4 regions of the Streptomyces sp. FIT100 genome follow, and region 2 is predicted to be linked to each of the others. Evidence: riboswitches for the same ligand, from Rfam matches in the RefSeq annotation. Region 2 holds a riboswitch; each other region holds the start of a gene.
The links. Region 2 has a riboswitch for cyclic di-AMP ahead of KK483_RS32200 (LysM peptidoglycan-binding domain-containing M23 family metallopeptidase). Riboswitches for the same ligand answer to the same signal wherever they lie in the genome.
Positions count from the first base shown of each region.

Region 1 (6,956 bases), 4.1 Mb from region 2:
CGCCGAGTTCGCCCCGCGGGTGCAGGAGTTGACGGACCGGCTCATCGAGAACTTCGCGGCGGACGGAACCGCCGACCTCATCCATGACTTCGCCTTCCCGCTCCCCATCTACGCGATCTGCGACCTGCTCGGCGTTCCCACCGAGGACCAGGACGACTTCCGGGACTGGGCGGGGATGATGATCCGTCACGGCGGCGGTCCGCGGGGCGGGGTGGCGCGCTCGGTGAAGAGGATGCGCGGCTACCTCGCCGAGCTGATCCACCGCAAGCGCGAGGAGCCGGGGGACGACCTGATCTCCGGGCTGATCCGGGCCAGCGACCACGGTGAGCACCTCACCGAGAACGAGGCCGCCGCGATGGCCTTCATCCTGCTCTTCGCCGGTTTCGAGACCACCGTCAACCTCATTGGCAACGGGGTGTACGCGCTGCTGCGGAACCCGGAGCAGCGCGCCCGCCTCCAGACGTCCCTCGCCGCCGGCGACAGCGCGCTCCTGGAGACCGGTGTCGAGGAGCTCCTCCGCTACGACGGACCCGTCGAACTCGCCACCTGGCGGTTCGCGACCGAGCCGCTCGCCCTCGGCGGGCAGGACATCGCCGTGGGCGATCCGGTCCTCGTCGTCCTCGCGGCCGCCGACCGCGACCCGGAGCGGTTCCCCGACCCCGACGCGCTCGACCTCGCCCGCAGTGACAACCAGCACCTCGGCTACGGGCACGGCATCCACTACTGCCTGGGCGCACCGCTCGCGCGTCTGGAGGGGCAGACCGCGCTCGCGACTCTGCTGACCCGGCTGCCCGACTTGCGGCTTGCGGTGGATCCTTCCGATTTGCGGTGGCGTGGGGGACTTATCATGCGCGGATTGCGCACTCTGCCCGTTGCCTGGGGGTCTGGGGACGTCCCCCAGGGAATCAAGAACAGCACCCCCGAAACCATCTGACGCCCCGTCAAGGCTGTGACTTTTACGTGATCTGCGCTGCATCGGCTTGTGACAGACGTTCGACTGCGGCTACGTTCACCGACGACTCAGCAGTCGCCAGCAGTCGTCAGCAGTCACACGAAAGGCCAACCGCATGCGCTCCGGGAACGGTCGGCACCGCCGCCCCCGTCAGGCCCCCGCACTCGTTGTCGCGGCAGGGGTGACTGGATCGGCCATCGCCATCCCGCTGCTCGGCGCGGGCTCCGCCTCCGCCGCCGACACCGCCACCTGGGAACGGGTCGCGGACTGCGAGAGCGGCGGCATGTGGAGCGCCGACCTCGGCAACGGCTACTACGGGGGGCTGCAGTTCTCGCAGGACACCTGGGAGGAGTTCGGCGGTACGGCGTACGCGCCGCGCGCCGACCTCGCCAGCCGCTCGCAGCAGATCGCGGTCGCCGAGAAGGTGCTCGCCGCCCAGGGGCCGACGGCGTGGCCGAGCTGCGCCCTGCTGACCGGGCTCGTGGTCGACGAGGCCAAGGGCAAGGCCAAGGCCGACACCGGCGCCGCCCCGAGCGCCACGGCCGATGCGCAGGACGGCGAGGCCGGGCAGGTGGACCCGCCGACCTTCGGTGACGGGGCCGACGCCTCGTCGCCTCCTTCGTCCTCCGGTTCGCCGGCCCCGGCGCAGTCCTCGGACCCGGCGGCGGCTCCCTCGGGGTCAGGGTCCACCGCCCCCGGCTCCGACTCCGGCGCGACCGGCGATGCGGAGGCCGGCGGTTCCGGCAAGCATCGCGGTGCCGCCACCGACGAGGCCGGCAAAGCGGGCGAGTCGGCTGATACGGGCAATTCGGGCAATGGTCGTGATTCCGGTCGTCATGCCTCGCGGGGTGACGGATCGGCACGGGACGACGCCACCGCGGAAGATGAGTACACGGTCCGCCCCGGCGACAACCTCTGGGCCATCGCGGACGCGAACGAGGTGCCGGGGGGCTGGCCCGCGCTGTACGAGGCGAACGAGGAGACCGTCGGCTCCGACCCCGATCTCATCCTTCCCGGTCAGAGCCTCGACCTCGGCCTGGGGCAGGGGCAGTTGACGGAGTAGCCGCGAGGCGATTCGCTGGCTTATGTCCGGTTCTGCGCAAGTGAGACATGAGTCTCTTCCGATCAACTGGCGTGTCTCATCGGTCAACTCCGGTCATCACGCCTCTCACCTGCGAAAACGGACAACTCTCCCCGTCAAATAGGGGTGATTTCTCCCCGATGTTCGGCTTTGAACATCGGGGAGGAGTGCGTTTACGGTCTGAACCGCTCGCCAACGCGGGCCCCGACGACCGCACGCCGAATCCTGCCGGCGGCCGGCGGGAACAGTCGACGCGCAAGCGCCGTAGGCAGGAGCGGGGGACCCAGGTAAGTGCCGTACCCGCCCGACGAGGACGGGAACGGCTTGGGGTGAAGTCACGCAACTCGCGTGGCCGGGCACTCACTTGGCCCGAACCCGACAGCTCACCTCGCAGGCGTCGGTGAGGGGATACTCCATGCTGCTTTCCGGCAAGGGCAAGCACCGTCGCCCGTCCAAGGCCACTCGTATAGCCACGCTCGCCGGCGTCACCGGCGCCGCCGTCGCCGCCCCGCTGATGGCCTCCGGCACCGCCTCCGCCGCCACCGCCTCCGAGTGGGACGCCGTCGCCCAGTGCGAGTCCGGCGGCAACTGGTCCATCAACACCGGCAACGGCTTCTACGGCGGCCTCCAGTTCTCCGCCTCGACCTGGGCCGGGTACGGCGGCACGGCGTACGCCTCCACCGCCGACCAGGCCACCAAGGCCCAGCAGATCGAGATCGCCGAGAAGGTCCTGGACGGTCAGGGCAAGGGCGCCTGGCCGCACTGCGGCGTCGGCCTCTCCAACGCCGCGTACACCGGCGGCGGCGCCGAGGCCCCGGCCTCGAAGCCCGCCGCCCCCAAGGCGGAGGCCAAGGCCGAGACCCCGGCTCCGGCCCCGAAGCGCGCCGAGACCCCGGCCCCGGCCCCGAAGCGCGCCGAGGTCCCGACCACCCGCTCCGAGCGCCCGGCCGCCGCCCCGGTCAAGAAGGGCGACGGCGAGTACACGGTCAAGGCCGGCGACACCCTCAGCAAGATCGCCGAGGCCGAGAAGGTCGAGGACGGCTGGCAGAAGCTGTTCCAGCTGAACAAGGACATCATCGACGACGCGGACGTCATCCACCCGGGCCAGAAGCTCCACCTGAGCTGACCCCCCGGGGCGCACCCCCGTCCCCCCGTCCCCCCGGCCTTCCCCGGCCACTCCAGCCACCCCGGCCCGGCGCGCCTTCCCCCGTGCGTGCCGGGCCGGGGTTTCTGTCGCTTTCCTTCCCTTTTTCGTCCCACGGGGCGGGCAGCGGCGGTCCGCCGCCCCCGGGCCGGTTAGGCTCATGTCGCAAGGCGAAGCGACCCTGCACCGACCCCGCACCCGCCGGGGTCACCCTTAGCGTCACATCCCAGAAGGAGATGCTCGTGCCGTCCATCGACGTCGTCGTAGCCCGGGAAATCCTGGACTCCCGAGGCAACCCCACGGTCGAGGTCGAGGTCGGCCTCGACGACGGCAGCACCGGCCGTGCTGCCGTGCCCTCCGGTGCTTCCACCGGTGCGTTCGAGGCCATTGAGCTCCGTGACGGAGACCAGAACCGCTACCAGGGCAAGGGCGTCGAGAAGGCCGTCCTCGCCGTCATCGAGCAGATCGGCCCGGAGCTCGTCGGTTACGACGCCACCGAGCAGCGCCTGATCGACCAGGCGATGTTCGACCTCGACGCCACCGACAACAAGGCGTCCCTCGGCGCCAACGCCATCCTCGGTGTCTCCCTCGCCGTCGCCCACGCCGCGTCCGAGGCGTCCGACCTCCCGCTCTTCCGCTACCTCGGCGGACCCAACGCGCACCTGCTCCCGGTGCCGATGATGAACATCCTGAACGGCGGCTCGCACGCCGACTCCAACGTGGACATCCAGGAGTTCATGATCGCCCCGATCGGCGCGGAGTCCTTCTCCGAGGCGCTGCGCTGGGGCACCGAGGTCTACCACACCCTCAAGAAGGTCCTGAAGCAGAAGGGGCTCTCCACCGGCCTGGGCGACGAGGGCGGCTTCGCGCCGAACCTCGACTCCAACCGTGCCGCCCTCGACCTGATCCTCGAGGCCATCAAGGAAGCCGGCTACGCCCCCGGCAAGGACATCGCGCTTGCGCTCGACGTCGCTGCCTCCGAGTTCTACAAGGACGGCTCCTACGAGTTCGAGGGCAAGTCCCGCTCGGCCGCCGAGATGACCGAGTACTACGAGGAGCTCGTCGCCGCCTACCCGCTGGTCTCCATCGAGGACCCGCTGTTCGAGGACGACTGGGCCGGCTGGAAGGTGCTCACCGACAAGCTGGGCGCCAAGGTCCAGATCGTCGGCGACGACCTGTTCGTCACCAACCCGGAGCGCCTGGCCCGCGGCATCGAGGACGGCGCGGCCAACGCCCTGCTGGTCAAGGTCAACCAGATCGGTTCGCTGACCGAGACCCTGGACGCCGTGGAGCTGGCCCAGCGCAACGGCTTCAAGTGCATGATGTCCCACCGCTCCGGCGAGACCGAGGACGTCACCATCGCCGATCTGGCCGTCGCCACCAACTGCGGCCAGATCAAGACCGGCGCCCCGGCCCGCTCGGAGCGCGTCGCCAAGTACAACCAGCTGCTGCGCATCGAGGAGATCCTCGACGACGCCGCGGTGTACGCGGGCCGCTCGGCGTTCCCGCGGTTCCGCTTTGCGGACCATTAAGCACAGCAAGGGCTGAGCCGGGTAGCCCGGTAGACCGGTAGTTACGTACGTCCCCGCACTCGGTCCCGTACCGTGTGCGGGGACGTACGCACGTGAAGGGGAGACGCGCACATGGCCAGGGACCGGTTCTCCACCGCGACCCGGCTGCGGCTGCTCGGTGAGCAGACCGCCGCCCGCGTCTACCGTTCGCAGACCCGCCGCCAGGCGCGCCGCTCCCGGCTCACCGGCCGGGCGGCCTTCCTCGCGCTCGTGGTCTGCTCGATGATCGTCGCGCTCGCCTACCCGATGCGGCAGTACGTGTCGCAGCGGAACGACATCGCCGAGCAGGAGCGGCTCGCCGAGGCCGCCCGCGAGCGGGTGGAGCGGCTGCGCGACGAGAAGGCGCGGCTCCAGGACGACGCGTACGTCATGCGGCTGGCCCGCGAGCACCTGCACATGGTCCTGCCCGGCGAGACGGGCTACATCATGATCGACCCGGAGGCCGCCGAGCGGCACCGCGCCGAAGAGGGCGGTGTGGACCGCCCCTGGTACTCGAACGTCTGGGACGGCGTGGACCACGCGGACGCCGGCCGCTAGGTCGTGTCTTCAAAGTCCCGTCTGCCCGGCGGCGTCTGGCACGCACCCTCGCTGCGTTGTCGTCGGTCGCCTATGCTCCGCATGGACTCCCTCCTCCGCCTTGCGATCGCACGCACCAGACGCCGCCGGCCCCGCCCTTCGGGCGGACGACGCCACTTTGAAGACACTCCCTAGCGGACGCCGCCGGCGGACGAACACGGACAACGAAGAGACAGACGTACGGAAACATGGACACGCCACCTCCCACGACCGAGCACACCCCGCCCACCGAGGCGGACATCGCCGCCTTCCAGGACCAGCTCGGCCGGCCGCCGCGCGGTCTGCGCGCGATCGCCCACCGCTGCCCGTGCGGCAATCCGGACGTGGTGGAGACGGCACCGCGGCTGGAGGACGGTACGCCGTTCCCGACGCTGTACTACCTGACGTGTCCGCGGGCGGCGTCCGCGATCGGCACGCTGGAGGCGAACGGCGTCATGAAGGAGATGACCGAGCGCCTGGGGACCGATCCCGAGCTGGCGGCCGCGTACCGGGCGGCGCACGAGGACTACATCGCCCGGCGCGACGCGATCGAGGAGCTGAAGGGCTTCCCGAGCGCGGGCGGCATGCCGGACCGTGTGAAGTGCCTGCACGTCCTCGTCGGCCACTCGCTGGCGGCGGGCCCGGGGGTGAACCCGCTGGGCGACGAGGCCATCGCGATGCTGCCGCCATGGTGGGCGAAGGGCCCGTGTGTGTCGCCGTGCGTGGACGAAGCCTGACCGAGGCCCTGTCGGACCCTGCCGGAGCCGTTTCGAAGGAGCCCACGAACATGACCCGCGTCGCCGCCGTCGACTGCGGCACCAACTCCATCCGTCTGCTCGTCGCCGACGCGGACCCGGCCACCGGGCAACTCGTCGACCTCGACCGGCGGATGACCATCGTCCGGCTCGGCCAGGGCGTGGACCGGACCGGCCGGCTCGCGCCGGAGGCGCTTGAGCGGACCTTCGCGGCCTGCCGTGAGTACGCCGAGGCGATCAAGGCGCACGGTGCCGAGCGGATCCGCTTCGTCGCCACCTCGGCGTCGCGGGACGCCGAGAACCGCGACGACTTCGTGCGCGGTGTGCTCGACATCCTCGGCGTCGAGCCGGAGGTGATCAGCGGGGACCAGGAGGCCGAGTTCTCGTTCACCGGCGCCACCAAGGAGCTCCCCGGTCACGAGGAGCGCCTGGTCGTGGACATCGGCGGCGGGTCCACCGAGTTCGTCGTCGGCCACGACCGCGTGGAGGCGGCGCGCTCCGTGGACATCGGCTGCGTACGCCTGACCGAGCGGCATGTCCGCACCGACCCGCCCGCGCCCGCCGAGGCCGCCGCGATCCGCGCCGACATCGCCGCCGCGCTCGACCTCGCCGAGGAGACCGTGCCGATCCGCGAGGCGCAGACCCTGGTGGGTCTGGCGGGTTCGGTGACCACGGTGGCGGCGATCGCGCTGGGCCTGGAGGCGTACGACTCCTCCGTCATCCACCACTCGCGGATCTCCCGCGAGCAGGTCGCCGAGGTGACCGGCCGGCTGCTCTCCGCCACGCACGACGAGCGCGCCGCGATCCCCGTGGTCCACCCCGGCCGGGTGGACGTGATCGCCGCCGGGGCGCTCGTCCTGCTGGAGATCATGGACCGCATCGGCATCGACGAGGTCGT
Region 1 covers NZ_CP075715.1:3,115,558-3,122,513, reverse strand. The annotation lists gene KK483_RS13600 (cytochrome P450) at 1-934, shown strand, start outside; gene KK483_RS13595 (transglycosylase family protein) at 1,068-2,015, shown strand; cyclic di-AMP (ydaO/yuaA leader) riboswitch at 2,284-2,445, shown strand; gene KK483_RS13590 (transglycosylase family protein) at 2,449-3,159, shown strand; gene eno (phosphopyruvate hydratase) at 3,420-4,709, shown strand; gene KK483_RS13580 (septum formation initiator family protein) at 4,821-5,285, shown strand; gene KK483_RS13575 (DUF501 domain-containing protein) at 5,513-6,040, shown strand; gene KK483_RS13570 (Ppx/GppA phosphatase family protein) at 6,091-6,956, shown strand, end outside.
Region 1: it holds a riboswitch for cyclic di-AMP, as region 2 does, so the genes downstream of both, KK483_RS13590 (transglycosylase family protein) here and KK483_RS32200 (LysM peptidoglycan-binding domain-containing M23 family metallopeptidase) in region 2, are expected to answer to the same signal.

Region 2 (6,956 bases):
CCGCCGACGCCGAGGCGCTCGCCGCCGAACCCCTCCCCGGCTGGTCCTTCGAGTCCCCGCTCGACGGGCACGAGGAGTACCCGGTCGAGGGCGGCCCCCGCTTCGTACGCCCCGCGCTCTCCGTGCGCACGGCAGCGGTCCGCGGCACCGAGTGGTCCTTCGAGGGCGCCCTCGTAAACGTAAACGTGAACGAGGGCGAGGACGCGTCCGCGGACGCGCACGCGGACGAGCTGCGGCTGCGCTTCGGCGACCCCCTCCACGGGCTCGCGCTGACCCTGCACTACCGGATGCGCGACGACTCCGACGTCATCGAGCGCTGGGCCACGGTGGCGCACACGGGAGACGGTCCCGCGCTGGAGCTGCTGCGCGCCGACGCCGCCGTATGGACCCTGCCGTGGCGCGAGCGGCGGCGGCTCTCGCAGCTGCACGGCCGCTGGGCGGCCGAGTCCCGGCTCGTGCGGTCGGAGCTGACGTACGGCGAGAAGGTGATCGGCTCGCGCCGCGGCCACACCGGGCACGAGCACCTCCCCTGGGTCGCCGTGGACGACGGCACGGCCACCGAGGAGTCGGGCGAGGTGTACGGCTGCGCCCTCGGCTGGTCGGGATCATGGCGGATCGCCGTCCGGCAGCTGCCCGACGGACAGGTCCAGATCGGCGGCGGCGCCGGATACGACGACTCCGGGCTGCTGCTCCTCGCGCCGGGCGAGTCGTACACCACCCCCGTCTTCGCCGGGCTGTGGACCGACGGGGGCTTCGGTGCGGCGAGCCGCGGCTGGCACGCGTGGCAGCTCGCCCATGTGATCCCGGACGCCGGGAGCTCCCGGCCGGTCCTCTACAACTCCTGGGAGGCCACCGGCTTCGACGTCTCGGAAGGGCAGCAGCGCGCCCTGGCGCAGCGGGCCGCCGGGATGGGGGTCGAGCTCTTCGTCGTGGACGACGCCTGGTTCGGCGGACGCACCAGCGACCGGGCCGGACTCGGCGACTGGACGCCGAACCCGGACCGCTTCCCGCAGGGGCTGAAGCCGCTCGCCGACGAGGTGCACGCGCTCGGGATGCAGTTCGGCATCTGGGTCGAGCCGGAGATGGTCAACGCCGACAGCGATCTCTACCGTGCCCACCCGGACTGGGTCCAGCACCACCCCGGTCGGGCGAGGACGGAGTTCCGCAACCAGCTGGTGCTGAACCTCGCCCGCGAGGATGTGCAGCAGTACCTCTGGGAGCAGCTCGACGCCCTGCTGTCCTCCGCCCCGATCGACTATGTGAAGTGGGACTTCAACCGCTCCTTCACGGATGCCGGCTGGCCGGGGGAGCGCTACCCGCAGAAGCTGTGGGTCGAGCACGTCCACGCCCTGTACGCCCTGCTGGACCGGCTGCGGGCGGCGCACCCGGGGGTGGCCTTCGAGTCCTGCTCGGGCGGCGGCGGCCGGGTCGATCTGGGGATCCTGTCCCGTACCGACCAGGTGTGGACCTCTGACAACACCGATCCGCTCGACCGGCTCGCCATCCAGCACGGCTTCGGGCAGCTGCATCCGGCCAGGGTGATGGCCGCCTGGGTGACCGACTGCCCGAATGCCCAGCTCAACACGAGGGTCACCTCGCTGCGCTTCCGCTTCGTGAGCGCGATGGCCGGGGTGCTCGGGGTCGGCGGCGACCTCATGCGCTGGAGCGAGGACGAGCTGACCGAGGCCCGCGGCTGGGTGGATCTCTACAAGAAGATCAGGCCGGTCGTGCAGCACGGCGAGCTTCACCGGCTGCTGCCGCCGGAGAGCGGCCTCAGTGCGGTGCAGTACCTGCGCGGAGACGAGGTCGTCGCACTCGCCTGGCTCCGGACGAGGCACTACGGGGAGCGGTCGCAGGCCCTGAGGCTGCGCGGGCTCGACCCGGCGGCGGCGTACGAGTGCCTCGACTCGGGGGAGGTGCACCGGGGCGCGGTGCTGATGCATCACGGAATGGACACGGGGCTGCGTGCTGATCTCGACGCGGTGGTGGTGCGCCTGCGCCGGTCGCGGGAGAATGCGGGGGTCTGACCCTTCTGTCCGTAATTGAGGGACTTCGCATAACACGCCCCGATTAAACGGGAGATGAGACCCGGTGCGTGAGCGGAATCATATTCGGGTGGGTCCCTCGCTGTGCGACATCGTCAAATTCCTTTGTCGACTGGGAAGTCGGGGATGCCCGGTCCGTGCGGGGTGACCGGGAAATCCCCGTTGAGACGTCCTGGGTGAATGCCAGGTGAATGAGATGGCTTGTACCCGTCGATTTGCTCGCCTACGGTCGCGGCAATCCGGACGGAACGCCTAATCCTGCCGCCGTCCGGAATATCGCACCCACCCACGTGTGGCAGGAGCGGGGGACCCAGGTAAGAACGCCGGCCCGGAGTCCCGGACGGCTAGGGGTGAAGTCGCGCAGCCGCGCGGCCGGGCAGCTCCAGCCCGAACCCGACAGCTCACCTCGCAGGCGCCGGAGAGGAATTCGCCATGCCCGCAAAGGGTAAGCACCGCCGTCCGAGGACCAGCCCGTTCACGCGCGGATTCGTCGCCGCGGGGACAGGTGGCGCCGCCATCGCACTCCCGTTCATCGGCGCCGCGGGTGCGCACGCCGCGGGGAAGGCCGCGCCCGCGGCCGCCCCTGAGCACGTCGCCGCCGTCAGTGCCGTCACCGCCCAGAAGGCCGCCGGCGTCCCGCACGCGGTCAAGGCGGGCAAGGCCGCCAAGACCTACACGGTCGTCGCCGGCGACCACCTGTCGAAGATCGCCGCCGAGCAGGACATCACCGGCGGCTGGCAGAAGCTGTACGCCGACAACCGCGCGGCCGTAGGCGGGAACCCCTCACTCATCCACCCCGGCCTCGAGCTCGCGATCGGCGCCAAGGCCAAGGCGGCGGCACCGGCCCCGGCGAAGGCCGAGGCCCCGGCCGAGGCGGCCCCGAAGGCCGCCGAGAAGGCCGCTCCCAAGGCCGCCGAGAAGGCCGCGCCGAAGAGCGAGGCCCCGGCGAAGGTCCGGGCCGAGGCTCCCGCCAAGGCCGAGAGCGCGGCTGCTCCCGCCGAGGCTCCGGCCGCCGCCCAGGCCGCCACCGTGCCGGGCAGCCGCCTCGGCTACACCGCCCCCGTCGCCGCGGGCGTCAGCACCGCCTACCGGACCGCCGGCGCCATGTGGTCCAGCGGCTACCACACGGGTGTCGACTTCGCCGCCGCCACCGGTACCTCCATCAAGTCCGTCGGCCCCGGCACCGTCGTCTCGGCCGGCTGGGCCGGCGCCTACGGCAACCAGGTCGTCATCCAGCACGAGGACGGCACCTACTCGCAGTACGCCCATCTCTCCTCCCTCTCCATCGGGGCGGGCGAGAGCGTGACCGGCGGCCAGCAGATCGGCCTCTCCGGCTCGACCGGCAACTCCAGCGGTCCGCACCTGCACTTCGAGATCCGCACCACGCCGAACTACGGCTCGGACATCGACCCGGTGGCCTACCTCCGCTCGCACGGCGTCACGCTCTGATCGGGCACGCTCCGGTCTGACGTCCGGTCCGGTCTGACGTCCGGCCCGTTCCGGCCCGTTCCGGCACGATCCGGTCCGATCGCGGGCGGTCCCACCTGACGCGGCGTCAACGCCGTCCGCCGCCCCCTGTCCTGACGCAGGGGGCGGCGGACGTCTGTGCGGCGCGCCCCGGCGACGTATTCCCGAATCGCGCAAAACTGACCGGGTGGTCTATGTCACGCCTCGTCAACCCCTCCCTACGGTGGCGTAGGTCACTTCACGAGGTGAATGATGTCTCGACGTGGCAGACGATTCGCGATCAAGAACAAAGGGTGTCTTCACGTCGTACGCGGCGATCGGTGACAGCTTCACCGAGGGGGTCGGGGACCCCGGTCCCGGGGGGCGGTTCGTGGGCTGGGCGGACCGGCTCGCGGTCCTGCTCGACGACCGCGTACCGGAACACAGCTTCCGCTACGCCAATCTCGCCGTGCGCGGCAGGCTCCTCGACCAGATCGTGGAGGAACAGGTGCCCCGGGCGCGGGAACTCACCCCCGACCTGGTGACGTTCTGCGCCGGCGGCAACGACATCATCCGGCCCGGCGCCGATCCCGACCACGTCGCCGAGCGCTTCGAGCGGGCGGTCGCCGACCTCACCTCCGTGGTCGGCACCGTCATGGTGACCACCGGCTTCGACACCCGTGGCGTGCCGGTGCTCCGCCATCTGCGCGGCAGGATCGCCACGTACACCGCGCATGTGCGCTCCATCGCCGACCGCTACGACTGCCCGGTCCTCGACCTCTGGTCCCTCAAGTCCGTCCAGGACAGGCGCGCCTGGGACGACGACCGGCTGCACCTCTCGCCCGAGGGCCACACCCGCGTCGCGCTGCGCGCCGCCCAGGTGCTCGGCATCGGGGTGCCTGCCGACCCCGACCAGCCCTGGCCGCCCCTGCCGCCGCGCGGCACGCTGGAGGTCCGGCGCGATGACATCCACTGGGCGCGCGAGTACCTCGTCCCGTGGATCGGGCGGCGGCTGCGGGGCGAGTCGTCCGGCGATCACGTCGAACCGAAGCGTCCGGACCTGCTGCCGCTCTGAGGATCCACCGCGACGGCGGGGATCCGCGTCAGACCTGAGCCGCCGCCAGCTCACCCGGTCCGATCAGCGCCGAACCGCCCCGGCCCGTACAGGCGTAGGCCCCGGCCACCGCGCCCAGTCGGGCGCAGTCCTCCGCGGCGCGGCCGGCCAGCCGGCCGTAGAGGAAGCCGCAGACGAACGCGTCCCCGGCGCCGTTGGAGTCCACCACGGGCCCGGGCGGCGCGGTCGCCGGGATCGGGCGGGGTGTGCGGCCGCCGTCGCGGGTCATCAGGTACGAGCCGCCGGCGCCGGCCGTCGCGATCACGGCCTCCGCCCGGCCCTCGCGCAGTATCTCCCGCATCACCGACGCGATCCGCTCCCCGGCGCCGGCCGCACTGAGGAAGACCACGTCGGAGCGGAGCGCGAACTCCCGGTGGTGGTCGTCCACTCCGTCCCAGTCGTGCAGATCCGTCGAGACGGGGACGCCGAGCTCGGCGATGTCGTCGTAGAGGAACCGCGCGAAGTCGACGATCGACAGATGGACGTGGCGGGCCCGCCGCAGATGGGAGAGGTAGAAGTCGCGCGGCATCCGCAGATCGCCCGGGTCACGGGCGTCGTAGAAGGACATCCGGCGGCCCGTCGCGTCCACGAGGTTCACGGCGCGCCGCGTGCCGGAAGGAGAGAGCAGGTGCGCGAAGTCCACATCGCCCTCGGCGAGCCGCTCGCGCACCAGCGTGCCCGGCCGGTCGTCACCGATGAAGTCCAGCAGGGTGACGCCGAGTCCGAGGGCCCGGCAGCCGAGGGCCACGTTGCCGCCGGTGTGCCCGGCCCACTCGGTGATGGGCGGGACCCCGACCGAGTCCGCGAGCGGCACCGGCAGCGAACCGACACGGACGACCGTGTCGACCCCGCTGCCGCCGATCACCAGGACGTCGAGATCCGCACGGACCGTACGCTGCGCCGCCGACACCGCTTCCCCTCCCATGAGCCACCCGAGCGCTACGTACTCTGCCGGGTCAGCGCCTCGCGGTCGAGCCCCAGTTCGCGGGCGAGGGCGTCGTCCGTCCAGCCCAGCATGGCGGCGCGGCTGAGCGACCCCGCGTACGACGTCATCTGGACGGCCAGACCGTCGAGCAGGGCGGTCAGCCGCCAGGCGGCCGACACGGGGTCGGGGCAGTGGAACTCGCCCGCCGCCGCGCCCTGCGCGATGACCGCGGTCAGCTCGGCCTTCCACTGCTGGTCGAGCTCGCGGGCCACCTCGCGCAGCGCGGGTTCGCGCAGTGCGGCGGCCCAGCCCTCGATCCACAGGCGCCAGCCCTTGGCCTGCCCGGTGGGGGCGTACCAGCGGACGGCGGCCCGCAGCCTGCGCACCGCGGAGGTGCGGCGGCCGAGGATCCTGCGCAGCTGGGCGAGATCGCCCTCGGCGGCGTAGGCGAAGGCCGCGGCGACGAGCTTCTCCTTGGTCGAGAAGTGGTACAGCACCAGGGCGTTGCTCACCCCGAGCGCGGAGGCGACATCGGCGATCCGGACGGCGGACGCACCCCGGGCCTCGATCTGTTCGACGGCCGCCCGCAGCAGTTCCTCCTGCCGCTCCGCGACGCTCAACCGGACTCTCGCCACCCGGTCACCCTACACACGCCTGTGCGAACTCCAGCAGCCTGCGGTCCGCGCCGTGCGCCGCGACCACCGCGAGCCCAACGGGCAGCCCCGCCACCGACATCCGGGGCAGCACCAGACAGGGAAGACCCGCCGAGCTCACCGGACAGGTGAGGCGGAAGGTGGCGGTGCGCAGGGCGGCCTTGCGCTCGGGCGGCTCGTCGACGAGGGGGGCGGGCCCGGCCGCCGCGGGCAGCAGCAGGACCGCGTCCTCGGGGACGGCCGCGCGCAGCGCCCGGCCCGCCCGCTGGACCACCCCCTCGGCGGCCGCCCGGCGCTCGGCGGTGACCTCGGACGCACGGGCGAAGCGGGCCCCGATCCCCGGCCCGAGCGCGCCGGGATGAGCGCTCACCCAGGCGCCGTCGCACTCCCAGACCTCGGCGCCCTGGGCCGTCGCGAAGGCCGTCGCCAGGCTCACCGGATCGATGCCCGGGGACGGCAGGTACTCGATGCGCAGTCCGGCCGGTTCCGCCAGTTCCGCGGCCGCCCGCGGGAAGGCTTCGCGTACGCCCGGCTCCGCGAGAGCCACGAGATCGGCGGCGATCAGGGCCGTACGGAACGGGGGACCGGAATCGGCGGCGCCGGCGAGCCCGGTGGGCCCGGCGGCCGGGTGCGCGGGCAGCAGCACATCGCCGAGGCGCGCCAGCGTACGGGCGTCCCGTGCGAGCCAGGCGACGGTGTCGAAGGACGGCGCCAGCGGCAGCATGCCGGTGGTGGGGACGGCGCCGTGGGTGGGCCGCATACCGTACAGCCCG
Region 2 covers NZ_CP075715.1:7,212,438-7,219,393, forward strand. The annotation lists gene KK483_RS32195 (alpha-galactosidase) at 1-2,027, shown strand, start outside; cyclic di-AMP (ydaO/yuaA leader) riboswitch at 2,319-2,473, shown strand; gene KK483_RS32200 (LysM peptidoglycan-binding domain-containing M23 family metallopeptidase) at 2,478-3,494, shown strand; gene KK483_RS32205 (SGNH/GDSL hydrolase family protein) at 3,775-4,566, shown strand; gene KK483_RS32210 (carbohydrate kinase family protein) at 4,595-5,515, opposite strand; gene KK483_RS32215 (TetR/AcrR family transcriptional regulator) at 5,545-6,165, opposite strand; gene KK483_RS32220 (amidase) at 6,170-6,956, opposite strand, start outside.

Region 3 (6,956 bases), 6.5 Mb from region 2:
GACGCCATGGCGGGCGCCTGGCGCCCTGGGCAGTCCCTCGCCCTCGATGAGCACTTGCACGAACTCATGCTGACCATCATCACCTCGACGATGTTCTCCGCCGACCCCGCAGCCGCCGCGGTCGCCGAGGTCCGCAGATCGCTCCCACTCATCGCCAAGGGCGTGATGATGCGATCAGCGCTCCCGCCGGTATTCGACCGCCTGCCCATCCCGCTCAACCGCCGCTTCACCGCGGCCAGCGAGAGACTCAGAGCCATCATCATCGAGATCATCGACAACCACGGCGGAGACGGCCACGACCTGCTCTCCCTCCTGCGGACAGCGCGCGATGACCAGGGCCGGCCAATGAGTAGGGAGCAACTCTGCGACGAGCTGATCGGGATCATGCTCGGCGGCACGGAGGCCACCGCGAACATCGTCGCCTGGGCATTCCATGAACTCGCCCAAGCGCCACACTGTGCGGACCGGCTCAGCGACGAGATCGACACAGTCCTCGGCGGAAGGCAACCAGGCGGCCAGGACCTCGCCCGCCTGCCCTACACAGCCAACATCATCAACGAGACCCTCCGTCTGCACTCCCCGCTGCTGAACATGCGCCGAGCCACACAACCGGTCCGGATAGCCGGAGTCACCCTGCCTACCGGCACCGAAGTCGCCTTCAGCCCTTACGTCCTCCACCGCGATCCCCGACTGCATGACCAGCCGGACCGCTTCGTCCCCGAGAGGTGGGACACCGAGGATCCAGCACTCTCACACACGATGTTCCTGCCGTTCGCCGCAGGTCCCCACAAATGCATCGGCGAGAGCTTCGCGCGAGCCGAAATCGCCATCACCATTGCCGCCATCGCCTCGCGATGGCGGCTACACGCCGCGCCGGGAAACCAGGTCCGCGAAGTCCTGGCATCAGTCCCACGCCCGAACGCTCTACCGATGATCGTCCAGCAACGCAGGATCGACCTGCTCCCGCGGTGAGGCTGCCCCACCGTGGCACGTTTCGGGACAGCGGGTTGCGCATGACCTCCAGGGGTCCATCCCCGCGACGCCTTCCAGGAGAGGTCAGCGCGAGGACCACGCTGCCGTCGTGATGCAGTTCCGCGTGGATCGGGCGCCTGGGAAAAGCTCCCCGCGTGAGTGTGGTCAGTACCCAGCAGGGCAGCCCGGAGCGTGGATTGCTCGCGACGATCTCGAGGCCTGCCAGGTCAGCACATCGGGGTGGCGGGCGTTCGCGTCGCGCCACCGCAGGTAGGCGTGAAGTGCCCGGGGCTGCGCGGGGTGGTTGCGGTGGCTGGAGTTGGCGACGGTGAACTGCAAGCCGACGGCACAGTCCAGCTTGAGCCCGAAGAGAGGCCCGTCGGGTGAGCAAGACCGACGATAACCAACGTGGAGGCATATTCAGGCTGGCCGGCCACTGACATCGTCCAAGCCGTCGCCGCACTGCTCTCCCATCAGCAGACCGCCATGATGCACCGCGGTGCGCGAGCGTGAACACGGCGGCGAATCCGCAGCCTTCGACGTGCCACCTGCAACCAGGCACGAGTTCGTAAGGGCGTGTCCGGTGGGTCCCGTGACGGGTCTGGCGGTGGATCCGTCGGTCAGAACGAGGAGGGAGAACAAGCTCAGCGCGTGAGCAGGCACCCAGCCGCGACGCCGAGGAAGATCACGGCTCCGAAGAACAGGCCGACGATCTCATGCAGGCGGTACTTCCAGGTGAACACCCGTGCGCTTTTCGGCCTTTCGGGCAGGTAGGCGACCGGCACATGGGTTCCGAGGTCCAGCCCCGTCGCCGTCGTCGGTGGCCGGAACCTGACGGGCCGTTCACCCGTCATCCGTCCCCTGCTCTCCCTCGCACAGCGCCGCCTGGCACGGGCCGCGCATCAGGAGGACGCGGCACACAACCCGACGGTTCACGAAGGTGCGCGGGCACACCGACTTCTCGGGCCTACGTTGTCGTGGCTCGGGCCACGAAGCGCCGATTGTCGCCTCAGCCGTCTCGCACACGACTGCCGCCCCTGATGGGCCTTCGCCGAGTCGAGCCAGTCAACCGAGTCAGTGCAGTCAACTGGCCAGGCACGGCAGGCTCGCCGACCCATCGGACAGGCCCTACGCGTCGAGGGACTCCGCGGCTTCACGGATCACATCGAGGACGAAGTCAGGATGCGAGAGCATGGGAACGTGGCTGCTGTCCACGGGACGGACATTGGCGCCCATGCGCTCGGCGGCGGACCGCTCCAGGTCGGGGTGCACGGTACGGTCGTTGTTGGCGACGATGAACCAGCTTGGCTTCGTCCGCCAGGCGGTGCCGGGAACCTGCTGGTTGAACAGGTCCGCCACTGGCACAGCGCCCGTCGCCAGGACGAGCTTCTGCTCCGCTTCCGGGAGGTCGCCGCAGAAGTGCGGGACGCCCGAGGGCTTGAGCCACACGCGGCCGTCAGCAACGTCCACGTGCTCGAAGATGGGCGTGCGGGGGAATTTGTCCAGCTGCTCCTGCGACGTCTCGTCCTCGTCCGGGGCGAGCGCGGCGATGTACACCAGAGCGCCGACGCGGTCGTGGGTGCCCGCTTTGGTGATCAGCGTCCCACCGTAGGAGTGACCGACCAGCACGATCGGGCCGGGAACGTGGTTGAGCGTGAAGTTGACGCACGCGACGTCGCTTTCGAGCGAGTCGAGGCCGTGCTGTGAGGCGAAAACCTCGTGCCCTTCAGCCTGGAGCGTGGGGATGAGCTTGTTGAAGCACGACCCATCCGCCCAGAGTCCGTGGGCGAAGACAATGCTGGGCTTGCCCGCCATGGCATTTCCTCCTACAGAGAGATCAAATACGAAAAATTGCACCACATTGCACGTTTGGTGCCTATTCTTGCGTGATGGCCGGGCGTGTCCCCCCATCCCAATTGTTGGGCCGATGAGGTTGAACGTGTTGTCGTGGCGGTCATCCGTTGAGCCACCGGAATCACCGCGATCGCCGCGACCATCGCCTTCCCTTTGAACGTCGCGACGCTGCTGGTGGGATTCGGCGAGATCAGGCGGCACAGGCGCGCGGCCGGCAGCCGGAATCCTGAACGGCAATGGACAGCGACGGTACCGAAGACCTGCCCACGCTGGTGGACCAGGCCTTCCAGGCCCTGCACGGCTGAGCCGACCACACCCCGAGAGCCGCAGGCGCGGGGAGGACGGCCCCGACGCCGCGCAGCCGCCACTCCCCCGGGCTTCCTGCCCCCTCCACCCCACAGCGCAACTCCCTCACCATAATTATCTGTACGTCCTGTACATTTTTTACAGAGACTCGCGCCCCGAGGAGAGGTACGCCATGAACCGGCCTTCCGCCCGCTACGTCCTGCCCGAGCTGACCGAGCGCACCAGCTCCGGCTTCCGCTCGCTCGACCCGTACTCGAAGCTCCTGCAGGAGCGGATCGTCTTCCTCGGCAGCGCCGTCGACGACACCTCGGCCAACGACCTCATCGCCCAGTTCCTGTACCTCGAGTACGACGCCCCTGACCAGGACATCAGCCTCTACATCAACTCGCCTGGCGGCAGCGTCAGCGCCATGACGTCGATCTACGACACCATGCAGGTGGTGAGGTGCGACATCGCGACGACCTGCCTCGGCCAGGCCGCCTCCACCGCCGCCGTCCTGCTCGCGGCCGGCACGCCCGGCAAGCGCATGGCCCTGCCCGGCGCCCGGGTGGTCGTCCAGCAGCCCGCGCTGCCCGAGCCCGTACAGGGACAGCCGACCGATCTGGACATCCAGGCGCGGGAGTTGCTGCGGCTGCGCGATCAGATCACCACGATCCTCGCTCGCCACACGGGTCACAGCTCCGGGCGTGTCGCCGCCGACCTCGAACGCGACACGGTGTTCAATGCCCAAGCGGCCAGGGATTACGGTCTGATCGATCACATCATCAAGAACCGCAAGGCGTCCGCCGCTTCGCCGCTGGTGCGGTGACGGCCCGTGCTGCCTCCGGAGCCTCCACCGCTGCCCGCACTGACGCGCGCCGAAAGCGAGTTCATCGACTGCTGGCTCGAAGTCGTCGACCAGCTGGGACGGATCAATCCGGCCCGGGCCACCCGCACCTACGGCGCGCTGCGCGCCGCACAGGCGCTGGCCGTTCGGGCGGCCGCACTCCGCGACTCGCTCGCTCTGATGCACGCACGGGGCGAGAACGAGCTGCACACGCCCACATTGGCCCGTGCCCTGCGGGTGTTGGACGGGGAGCGGCGCGCCGCGCGGATCACCCTCCCGCCCGAGTCCACGAGTTGACGCCGCGGCACCCCGACGCGCCGTGGCGGCGCGCCACGCTGGGCCACAAGGCGTACGAGTGGGTGTCGCCCATCCGGGGCAGACGTGGCATCGGCTTGCGTGGCTGCGAGTTGCGCCGCAGGTTGGTCCATCCGGTGGAGTCGGCCGTTCCGTTGCTGGTACGGCGCTCGTTCCCGCGCCACTCGACCTCGGCCGAACGGCCGTCTCCACTCGAACGGATCAGCCGTGAGGAGCCTCACATATCGTCGTTTCCAACCAGAAATCCGGCACGGAATGAGTCAAGATCCCTGGGACGACAAGCCCCCGCCACCACGGCGGGGCGGTCCGGGCGGACGCCGAGTCCTGCCGCCGCACCGGATGCCTGGTCGACATGAAGTGCTTCGGCAGGAGTGGAGGACCCATGCAGTACGGGCCGGCCGCCACCCGCGACCGGTCCTCGGGGTGAAGCCGCTTCCGCGGCCGGGCGTCTTCGCAGGCCCGAACCCGACAGGTCATCCTTCACAGGCGGCTGACGAAGGGTTGCGCATGGCTGCGCAGACACAACTTCCGTCCCTGCTGTCCCGGACGGGTGCCGTTTCGGCTCTGACCATCGCCGCCGTCGGCGGCTCCTTGCTCGTACCGGGCGGCACGGCGGAGGCCCACGCCGCCTCGGGACACGCGGCGAAGGCCCTCAAGGTGGCCGCGTCGAAGAGGGGATCCCCGTACCGGTGGGGCGCCACGGGCCCGAACCGGTTCGACTGCTCCGGGCTGACGCAGTACGCCTTCAAGAGGGCCGGCAAGCGCCTGCCGCGTACGGCCCAGGCCCAGTACAACCGCACCCGCCACATCCCCGCCTCCCGCCGCAGCGTCGGCGACCTGGTGTTCTTCCACTGGGGCGGCGCCGTGTACCACGTGGGGATCTACGCCGGCCACGGAAAGATGTGGCACTCCCCCAAGACCGGTTCCGTCGTGAAGCTGAGCAAGATCTGGGCCAAGAACGTCCGGTACGGCCGCGTCCGCTGACCCTCGTGGTCGGCCGGCAGGCCGCAAGCCGCAAGCCGAGGAGACCGGCATGTTCCGCGGGGTACGGGCAACTCGTACGGTATGCCCGACACCGACCCCCGTACCCCGCGGAACGATCCCCCTCCGGACGGCACCGGGGAGCTCCCCCCGGACGGCACCGAGCGTGACGAGACCGAGCCCGAGCGGGCCGACCGCAACTTCGCCGAGCTGCTCCAGGAGCTGCGGGTCACCCAGACGGGCGTGCAGATCCTGTTCGCCTTCCTGCTGACCATCGCCTTCACGGCCGCGTTCCCCCGGCTCGACTCCTTCCAGCGCGGCACGTACGTGACCACGCTGCTGCTGTCCGTGCTGGCCGCGGTGCTGTTCACGGCGCCCGCCGCGGTCCATCGCGGCCTGTTCCGGCAGGGCGCCAAACCGGAGATCGTGACGGTCTCCTCGCGACTGGCCGCTGCCGGCCTCGCGGTCCTCGCGCCGGCGCTCGCCTCCGCGGTGCTGCTGGTCGTCGACGTCGTGCACGGCACGCCCGAAGGCATCGTCACCGCCGTGGCGACGCTGCTCGTCTGCGCCGTGCTCTGGGGAGTCCTGCCCGCGATGATACGGCGGAGGCTCAAAGGGTCGGCGGACCCGTCACCGGGGCCGGACCGAGAGCGGTCGGGGTCCGTCCGCTGACGCCGCACGGCACACGCCGCACGGCACACGGGCGGGCGGGGTCACGCCCGAGATGTGCGGCCACCGCCTCGGATACGGGGCCGCCGCCCCCTGAGGCGCCGCCGCCCCCGTACGTCAACCGCCGGAAGGCCCCGGGAACGGTGTCCACGGAAGGGCGATCCACACCGTCTTGCCGCCCTCGGGGGTCGGGGTCACCGACAGGCGGCCGCCGTACTCCGCGGTGAGCCAGCGGATGATGACCATGCCGCGGCCGTTGTCCTGCTGGACCGCGGCCGGGAGGCGCTGGGGCCAGCGGGGGTGGCTGTCGGTGACGCCGATGCGCAGCTGCTCGTCGCGTACCAGGCGGAGGGCGACGGTGAAGGTCGGCGACTGGCCGAAGGTGTGCTGCACCGCGTTGGTGGCGAGTTCGGAGACGATCAGCCGGACGGTGTCCGCGGTGTCCGCCTCCCCGGGGAGGCCCCATTCGGCGAGGACGCCGCTGACGTACCTCCGCGCGGCGGAGACCGAGGCGGGATCGCTCGGCAGAGTGACGGAGGCTTCCTGGAGGTCTGCCATGGCGAGCTGTCCCTTTCCCACCGGGGCCGGTTGCCGGTACGTGGCGACACGCAGCGGATGAGGAGCCGGCGCGGCCTCGGATTGCGCTGGGCGCCAGACTGCCACCCTTGCCACCGCCGTTGGAGGCGATCCACCCGGGTATGCAGGGATCTGTCGCTCGAAGCGGTGAACTCTGCGACGCGAGAGCGTATTTGGCCGCACGCCCGGTGGCCCCGGGTCGCCCTGCCCTGCCCCGGGCTGCCCTGCCATGCGCGGGCCGCGGCTCGCGCGGGGACTCCATCGGCCGGGCGGCACGGGCGGGTTCGGCGCGCACGCCGGACAGCTCGACCCTGCCGGAGCTGCTCCGGGCGCCGACTCCGCGCGTGCGGTGGCGCGTTCGGCGCCGGACGGGACGCCTCCGGCGGCCTTGGACTCGCTGGTGGAGGTGGGGCCCGACCGGGTTCAGCGGGGCGGTGCGGCCCGAAGGATCACGCCG
Region 3 covers NZ_CP075715.1:740,898-747,853, forward strand. The annotation lists gene KK483_RS03070 (cytochrome P450) at 1-972, shown strand, start outside; partial or broken gene KK483_RS35440 (IS630 family transposase) at 1,138-1,308, opposite strand; gene KK483_RS03080 (DUF3592 domain-containing protein) at 1,617-1,826, opposite strand; gene KK483_RS03085 (alpha/beta hydrolase) at 2,101-2,787, opposite strand; gene KK483_RS03090 (hypothetical protein) at 2,799-3,125, opposite strand; gene KK483_RS03095 (ClpP family protease) at 3,305-3,940, shown strand; gene KK483_RS03100 (hypothetical protein) at 3,947-4,255, shown strand; cyclic di-AMP (ydaO/yuaA leader) riboswitch at 4,622-4,777, shown strand; gene KK483_RS03105 (C40 family peptidase) at 4,781-5,257, shown strand; gene KK483_RS03110 (DUF6328 family protein) at 5,339-5,926, shown strand; gene KK483_RS03115 (ATP-binding protein) at 6,041-6,481, opposite strand; gene KK483_RS03120 (8-amino-7-oxononanoate synthase) at 6,923-6,956, opposite strand, start outside.
Region 3: it holds a riboswitch for cyclic di-AMP, as region 2 does, so the genes downstream of both, KK483_RS03105 (C40 family peptidase) here and KK483_RS32200 (LysM peptidoglycan-binding domain-containing M23 family metallopeptidase) in region 2, are expected to answer to the same signal.

Region 4 (6,956 bases), 3.5 Mb from region 2:
GGTCGGTGCGTACATGTGCACCGACCTGGCCTGCTCCCTCTATGTGCGCGGCAAGAAGGAGGCGGTGCCCGGGGGCCGCCTGATCGAGTCCCTCACGGTCGAGGAGCAGATCGCGCGCACGAGGAGCAATCTGTTCGCGTTCCTGGGCCGGCTCTGAACCGCCTCTGCCTCCTCGGGGCGCTCTGATCGCGTACAAGGTGCGAGGTGGTTCCCGGGTGGGAAAACTGGAGGTATGGCTACCAAGGCACTCCTGGAGGGTGGTCCGGACGATCTGCAGGGGCAGATCGTGCCGATCACACCCCCTGGCCAGGAATTGAAGATTCCGCATCGCGGCGGCTACGAGCACTTCAAGGCCACGACGCGCCATGAGGACAGCCCGGAGGGCCGGGTCACCGTGTACGAGTGGTGGGAGCGGACGGAGGTCGCCGAGTAGGCGCGCCGGGGGACTGGGTGGGGGCCTGGGGCGGGGGCGCCGCCCGTGGCCGGGCGTTCTGGACGACCCGGGCGCCGGCCGTGGCCGGGCGTTCTGGACGACCCGGGCGGCGAAAGTGGAATTGATCTTGCTCCGGATGGCGTAAGGTGGTGTTTACCGACGCGGGGTGGAGCAGCTCGGTAGCTCGCTGGGCTCATAACCCAGAGGTCGCAGGTTCAAATCCTGTCCCCGCTACTGAAGGCCGAAGGCCCGGGACCGATCAGGTCCCGGGCCTTCGGCATTTTCGCATTCTCCCGTTCTCGCGGTTTCGCCAGACGGCTCGCTTGACCTTTACGCAACGTCAAGTTCTAGCGTGAGGGTCATGGAGTGGTCGATCCAGGAAATCGCCAGGAAGGCCGGCACGACGAGCCGAGCGCTCAGGCACTACGGAGAGCTCGGGCTCCTCACGCCGAGCCGGATCGGCAGCAACGGCTACCGCTACTACGACCAGGACGCCCTCGTCCGGCTGCAGCGCATCCTGCTGCTGCGCGAGCTGGGCCTCGGCCTGCCGGCGATCGCGCAGGTCCTGGAAGGACAGCGGGACACGGCCGCCGCCCTGCGCACCCATCTGAGGCTGCTGGAGCAGGAGCGGGAGCGCATCGGGCGGCAGATCGCCTCGGTGCGGACCACTCTCGACCGCACGGAGAGAGGAGAGGAACTGATGGCGGAAGAAGTCTTCGACGGCTTCGACCACACCCGGTACGAGGCGGAGGTCACCGAGCGCTGGGGCCGCGAGGCGTACGAGAAGGGTGACCGCTGGTGGCGCTCGCTCAGCGCCGCGGAGAAGCAGGAGTTCCAGGACCGGCAGGCCGGGATCGCCCGCGACTTCGCCCAGGCACGGAAGGACGGCCTCGCGCCGGACAGCGAGGAGGCGCAGGCGATCGCGCGGAGGCACATCGAGTGGCTGTCGGTGACGGTCACGCCGACGAAGCCGTACATCATCGGGCTCGGCGAGATGTACGTCGCCGACCCGCGCTTCACGGCGAACTACGACCGGCACGGCGAGGGGACAGCGGTCTTCGTCCGTGATGCCATGAAGGTGTACGCGGAACGCAACCTCGCCGACGAGACCGACGGCGGTGCCGGCAGCGGCAGCGGCGACGACTGAGCCGGCGGGCGCGCACCGCTCACGCCCGGTCACCAGGAGGGCCCCCTGGTGACCGCGGACACCACCTAGCCCGGTTGGCCGACGGCGAGTCGCACCACGGCGCGGCTGCCGCCAGCCTGAGTGGGGCGGGGTACCGTCCGCAGCCGTGGGCGGGACCTGGCGGACCTGGCAGGAGAGACCACTGGTGGGGCAGCGAGCAGGCGGCGACGACGAGCGAGGGCCGCGGCGTGACGGTGGCCGCCGGGTCGTCATGGCGCTGCCCGTGCTGATCATCATTGCCGGCGTCTTCTTCGACCTCGGCACCCCCGCCTCGTTCACCGCCTCCCCCCTCTTCGCCGCCGCGCCCCTGGTCGCCGCCCCCTTCTTCTCCCCGCTGTACACGCTCATGACGGGCGTCGCCGCCGTCGGGACGGTGGCCGCGCTGCACGCGTACAACGAGAGGACCAGCGAGATCCCGGCGGTGACGGAGCTGCTGACCGTGTTCACGGTCTCCGTGCTGGCCCTCTTCATCAACCAGGTCGTGCGGCGCAGCGGCGAGCAGCTGGCCTCGGCGCGGGTCGTCGCGGAGGCCGCCCAGCGGGCGGTGCTGCCCTCGCCGGCCGAGCGGATCGGCGGGCTGCACATCGCGGCGCGGTACGAGGCGGCGCAGGCGGACGCGTCCATCGGCGGTGACCTGTTCGCCGTGCAGGACACCCCGTTAGGGGTGCGGCTGGTGGTCGGGGACGTACGGGGCAAGGGGCTGGACGCGGTCGAGGCGGTGGCCGTCGTGCTGGGCGCGTTCCGGGAGGCGGCGGAGCAGGAGTCCTCGCTGGAGGGGGTCGCGCAGCGGCTGGACCGGGCGCTCGCGCGGGAGGGCACACGGCGCTCCGGGCTGGACGCGTTCGAGGGCTTCACGACCGCCGTGCTCGCCGAGATCCCGCGCGGGGACGGGCACGTCCGGGTGGTCAACCGCGGCCATCCGCCGCCGTACGTGCTGTACGGGGACGGCGCCCTGGAGACGCTGGAACCGGCCGAACGGGCGCTGCCGCTCGGCATGGGCGACCTCGGCTCGTGGCCGGACCGCGCGGACGAGGCCGCGTTCCCGTCCGGAGCCACTCTGCTGCTCTACACGGACGGACTGACGGAGGCCCGTGACGCGCAGGGCGCCTTCTACGATCCGGGCGGCCGGCTGGGCGGGCGGATCTTCCCCGGCCCCGACGAGCTGCTGGACGCGCTGGTGGCCGACGTACGCCGCCATACGGGCGGCCGGTCGACGGACGACATGGCGCTGCTGGCGGTCAGCCGGCCCGGGGACCGGCAGCCGGAGCGGCGCCGGACGATGCCGGTGGTGCCGTGACCCGCCCCGAGGGCATGCTTGCGACCCTGTGTAATCGAAGCAGAGCCCTCCGCATAACATTTGATGCACCGTCAGATGTACTGGCCGGAATGAGCTGGGGTCAACTCGCCCGATTGTCCCCGCTTGTGAAGGATAAGTCCTGGCCAAAGTCGTTAACGATCAGTCGGAACGGCTTGGAATACGACCCCCGCGTCTATTAACGTTCGATAACGCAGCGCGGTCGTCCCAGCCGTCGCAAGAGACGGCACCGTGCGCACGCGCCGAATCCCGAAAGGGAACCGGGGAACCACTAATTGGGGTGAATCGGGCACTTCGCGGTGCTCGTAGGAGACCTTCCTGCTCCGAACCCGTCAGCTAACCCGGTAGGCGAGAAGGAAGGAAAGGAGCACGCCTCCGTGGCGTCCAACGAGCCTGCCCTCCAAGATCCCCCCAACACCGAGTGGATGCCCGCCGACGCGTGGGCCCCGGCCGCCGGGGCGGAGGAATGGAACCCGACCGAGGAGACCGTTCGCCCGGTCCGCGGCAGGCACCGCGTCGTCAAGCAGCGCAACGGACTTGCCAGGAGCTCCACCGTCCTCGGAGTCGGCGTCATCGCCGCGGTCGGCGCCGGCGGCATGGCCACCGCGCAGGACAAGCCCGCGGTCTCCATCTCCCTGCCCGACACCATCACGGACAAACTCCCCGACGCCAAGTCCCTGCCCGGCGTGGGCTCCCTGGTGGCGGACGACTCCGACGACGAGGACGGCGACCGCAACGACGCGCCGCTGACCGCGCTCTCCGTCGCCGACACGGCGTCCGCGAGCAGCAGCGAGCAGAGCGGGGCGGGCGCAGGCGAGGCCCTGCGCGCCCGGATTCTCCAGCAGGCCGAGCAGCAGCGGGCCGAAGCCGAGGCCGAGGCGAAGGCCGCCGCGGAGAAGGCCGCAGCCGAGAAGGCCGCGGCGGAGGCGAGAGCCCAGCAGACCGCCGCGGAGAAGGCCGCCGCCGAGGCGAAGCGGAAGGCCGAGGAGGAGGCCGCGCGCAAGGCGGAGGCCGAGCGGCTGGCCAAGCTCGCCGCGAGCTACTCCCTGCCGACGTCCTCGTACACGATCACTTCCACGTTCGGGCAGGCCGGGTCCATGTGGTCCTCCGGCTACCACACCGGCCTCGACTTCGCGGCCCCCACCGGCACCCCGGCGAAGGCCGTCCACGGCGGCACCGTCAAGTCCGCGGGCTGGTCCGGCTCGTACGGCTACCGCGTGGTGCTGGAGCTCGAGGACGGCACCGAGATCTGGTACGCCCACCTGTCGTCGATGACCGTGTCCGCCGGACAGGCGGTGACCACGGGCGACACGATCGGCCGCGTCGGCGCCACCGGCAATGTCACCGGACCGCATCTGCACCTGGAGGTGCACACGGCGGGCGGCGACGGGATCGACCCGGCGGCGTGGCTGCGGGACAAGGGCATCAGCATCTGAGTCTCTGGGTCTCTGAGTCCCTGGGTTCCCTGAGGCGCTGGGTCCTGCCCAGCCCTCTGGTCCCTGGGTCCTTGCGTCTCTGGGTCCCTGAGGCGCCGGGCACTGGAGCCCGACCCTCGGGTCCCTGGAGCCTTGGCTCCTTGGCTTCGTGGCGCCTTGGGAGTTGAGGTCGGGGCCGCTGCGTGAGGCGGCAGTGGACGGGCGGATTCCGGAATCTCGGCGGGCAGGGAGTCGTTGGGCAGGCATGACGTCACTGCGCCCGCTGGGCTCGTCCGATCTGTCCGTCTTCCCGCTCGCCCTCGGCGGCAATGTCTTCGGCTGGACCGCCGACGAGTCGGAGTCCTTCGCCGTGCTCGACGCGTACGCGGCGGCCGGAGGCAACTTCGTGGACACCGCCGACGCGTACTCGGCATGGGTCCCCGGCAACGAGGGCGGCGAATCCGAGACCGTCATCGGCAACTGGATGGCCCTGCGAGGCAACCGCGCCGACGTCGTCGTCGCCACGAAGGCCGGCGCGCACCCGCAGCACAAAGGGCTCTCCGCCGCCACGATCAAGGCGGCGGCCGAGGACTCGCTGCGCCGACTGCGCACCGACCACATCGACCTGTACTACACGCACTTCGACGATGTCTCCGTACCGGTCGAAGAGATCATCACGGCCCTCGACCGCCTGGTGAAGGACGGAAAGGTCCGCGCCATCGCCGCGTCCAACCTCTCCGCCGAGCGGCTCCAGGCATCGCTGGACTTCTCGGAGCGCGAGGGCCTGGCCCGCTACGCCGTCCTCCAGCCGCCCTACAACCTGGTCGCGCGTGACGCCTACGAGGGCGAGCTCCAGGACACGGCCGCCAGGGCCGGCCTCGCCGCCGTCCCCTACGCCGCGCTGGCCTCCGGATTCCTCACCGGCAAGTACCGGGAAGGGAAGGCGGTCGACAGCGCTCGGGCGCAGCGCGCCGGCCAGCACCTGGAGACCGAGCGCGGCCGGCGGGTGCTGGCGGCGCTCGACGACATCGCCGCGGCCCGGGGTGCGGAGGTCGCGACGGTCGCCCTCGCCTGGCTCGCGTCCCGGCCGACCGTCGTCGCGCCCATCGCCTCCGCACGGACGGTGGAGCAGCTGCCGGCTCTGGTCGCGGTCGCGGAGCTGGAGCTCGCCGAGGACGAGCTTGCGCGGCTGACGGCGGCGTCGGCGTAGACCCACCCCTGCCCGGTGCTGGTAGCGCCCGGCCGGGCGCTACCAGCGGTACGGGTTGTAGCTCCCGTAGTCCAGATACGGCGGCGGGAGCCGGACCCGCCCCGTCGCCCCGGCCGCGTAGGTGAGAGCAGGGGACGCGACGTGCTTGCGCTGCCAGAGGTGGTGGAGCAGCTCCTGCTCACGGGCGGCGAAGTCCGGGCCCGCCGTGCCGCGGTGGGCCCGGTGGCGCAGGAAGGCGAGCGAGGTCGCGAACGCCTCGTACTCGGTCACGGTGCGGGCGGCTGCCGAACCGTGAGCGCGGCCCACCAGGTCACGGGCCATCGTGCGCGCCCGCATCGAGGAGAGGGCGAACGGCTCGGCGGCGGAGAGCCAGCCCGCGGCGGCGTATGCGGGCAGGTGCGTCGCGACCGTGCGCAGCTCGCGCTGGCGGGTCCAGATCGCCAGCCAGGTCAGCAGCCCGAAGGCCGGGACCATGAACGCCCCGTACACCGCGTAGAAGCCCCAGGGGCCGAACACCCCGGAGCCGTTCCACAGCGCGTGCATCGCCATCGCCATCGCCAGGCCGAGCAGCGGCAGCACGGTCCTGACGAACCTGCGCCGGTGCGGTGTGTTCGCCGCGATGCCGAAGCCGATGCCCGTCAGCACGGTGAAGAGGGGGTGCGCGAACGGCGACATCACGATCCGTACGAAGAAGGTCGCCGCGGTGACGGACGCGAAGCCGGAGTGGCCGAACTCCTGGTCCTCGCCGAACGCCGTGCCGAGATAGAGGATGTTCTCGGTGAAGGCGAAGCCGGTCGCGGTGAAACCGGCCACGACGACGCCGTCGACGAGCCCCGTGAAGTCCTGTCTGCGGAAGAGGAAGAGAAGCAGGATCGCGGCCGCCTTCGCGCTCTCCTCCACCACCGGTGCGATGACCGTGGCCCCGATCGTGTCCGCGGACGCCGGGTCGGCCGTCGCGGTGGCTATCCACTGCGTCGCGAACGAGTTGGCGATGATGGCGACGAGCGCGGCGGCGCAGGCGCCCCAGGCGAAGGCGAAGATCAGATTGCGCCAGGGGCCCGGCTCGACCCGGTCCAGCCAGCGGAACGCCGCCATCAGCAGCGGCACCGGCAGCACGGCGAGGCCGAGGCCGACGAGGAAGCCCTCGGTGCCGGTCTCCTCGCGCACCAGTGCGAGGAGGACGAGCCCGCAGAGCGCGAGCAGCGTGAATACGGCCCCCACGCGCAGGGCCTTGCTGCGCCAGAAGGCGCGGCGCGGCTTGTAGCGCCAGTGCGTGCGCTCCGGAACGGCGTCGAACAGCGGTTGTTCGCCGCACGCCGGAACGACGGGGTGCGGAGCCGCAGGAAGCTGCTGCATGGGCCGGTGGGACACGCATCGACCCTAACGAGGCGCACTGA
Region 4 covers NZ_CP075715.1:3,683,833-3,690,788, reverse strand. The annotation lists gene KK483_RS16380 (FBP domain-containing protein) at 1-157, shown strand, start outside; gene KK483_RS16375 (DUF5988 family protein) at 233-433, shown strand; tRNA gene KK483_RS16370 (tRNA-Met) at 594-667, shown strand; gene KK483_RS16365 (MerR family transcriptional regulator) at 795-1,580, shown strand; gene KK483_RS16360 (PP2C family protein-serine/threonine phosphatase) at 1,831-2,916, shown strand; cyclic di-AMP (ydaO/yuaA leader) riboswitch at 3,165-3,300, shown strand; gene KK483_RS16355 (M23 family metallopeptidase) at 3,312-4,370, shown strand; gene KK483_RS16350 (aldo/keto reductase) at 4,615-5,559, shown strand; gene KK483_RS16345 (PrsW family intramembrane metalloprotease) at 5,599-6,915, opposite strand.
Region 4: it holds a riboswitch for cyclic di-AMP, as region 2 does, so the genes downstream of both, KK483_RS16355 (M23 family metallopeptidase) here and KK483_RS32200 (LysM peptidoglycan-binding domain-containing M23 family metallopeptidase) in region 2, are expected to answer to the same signal.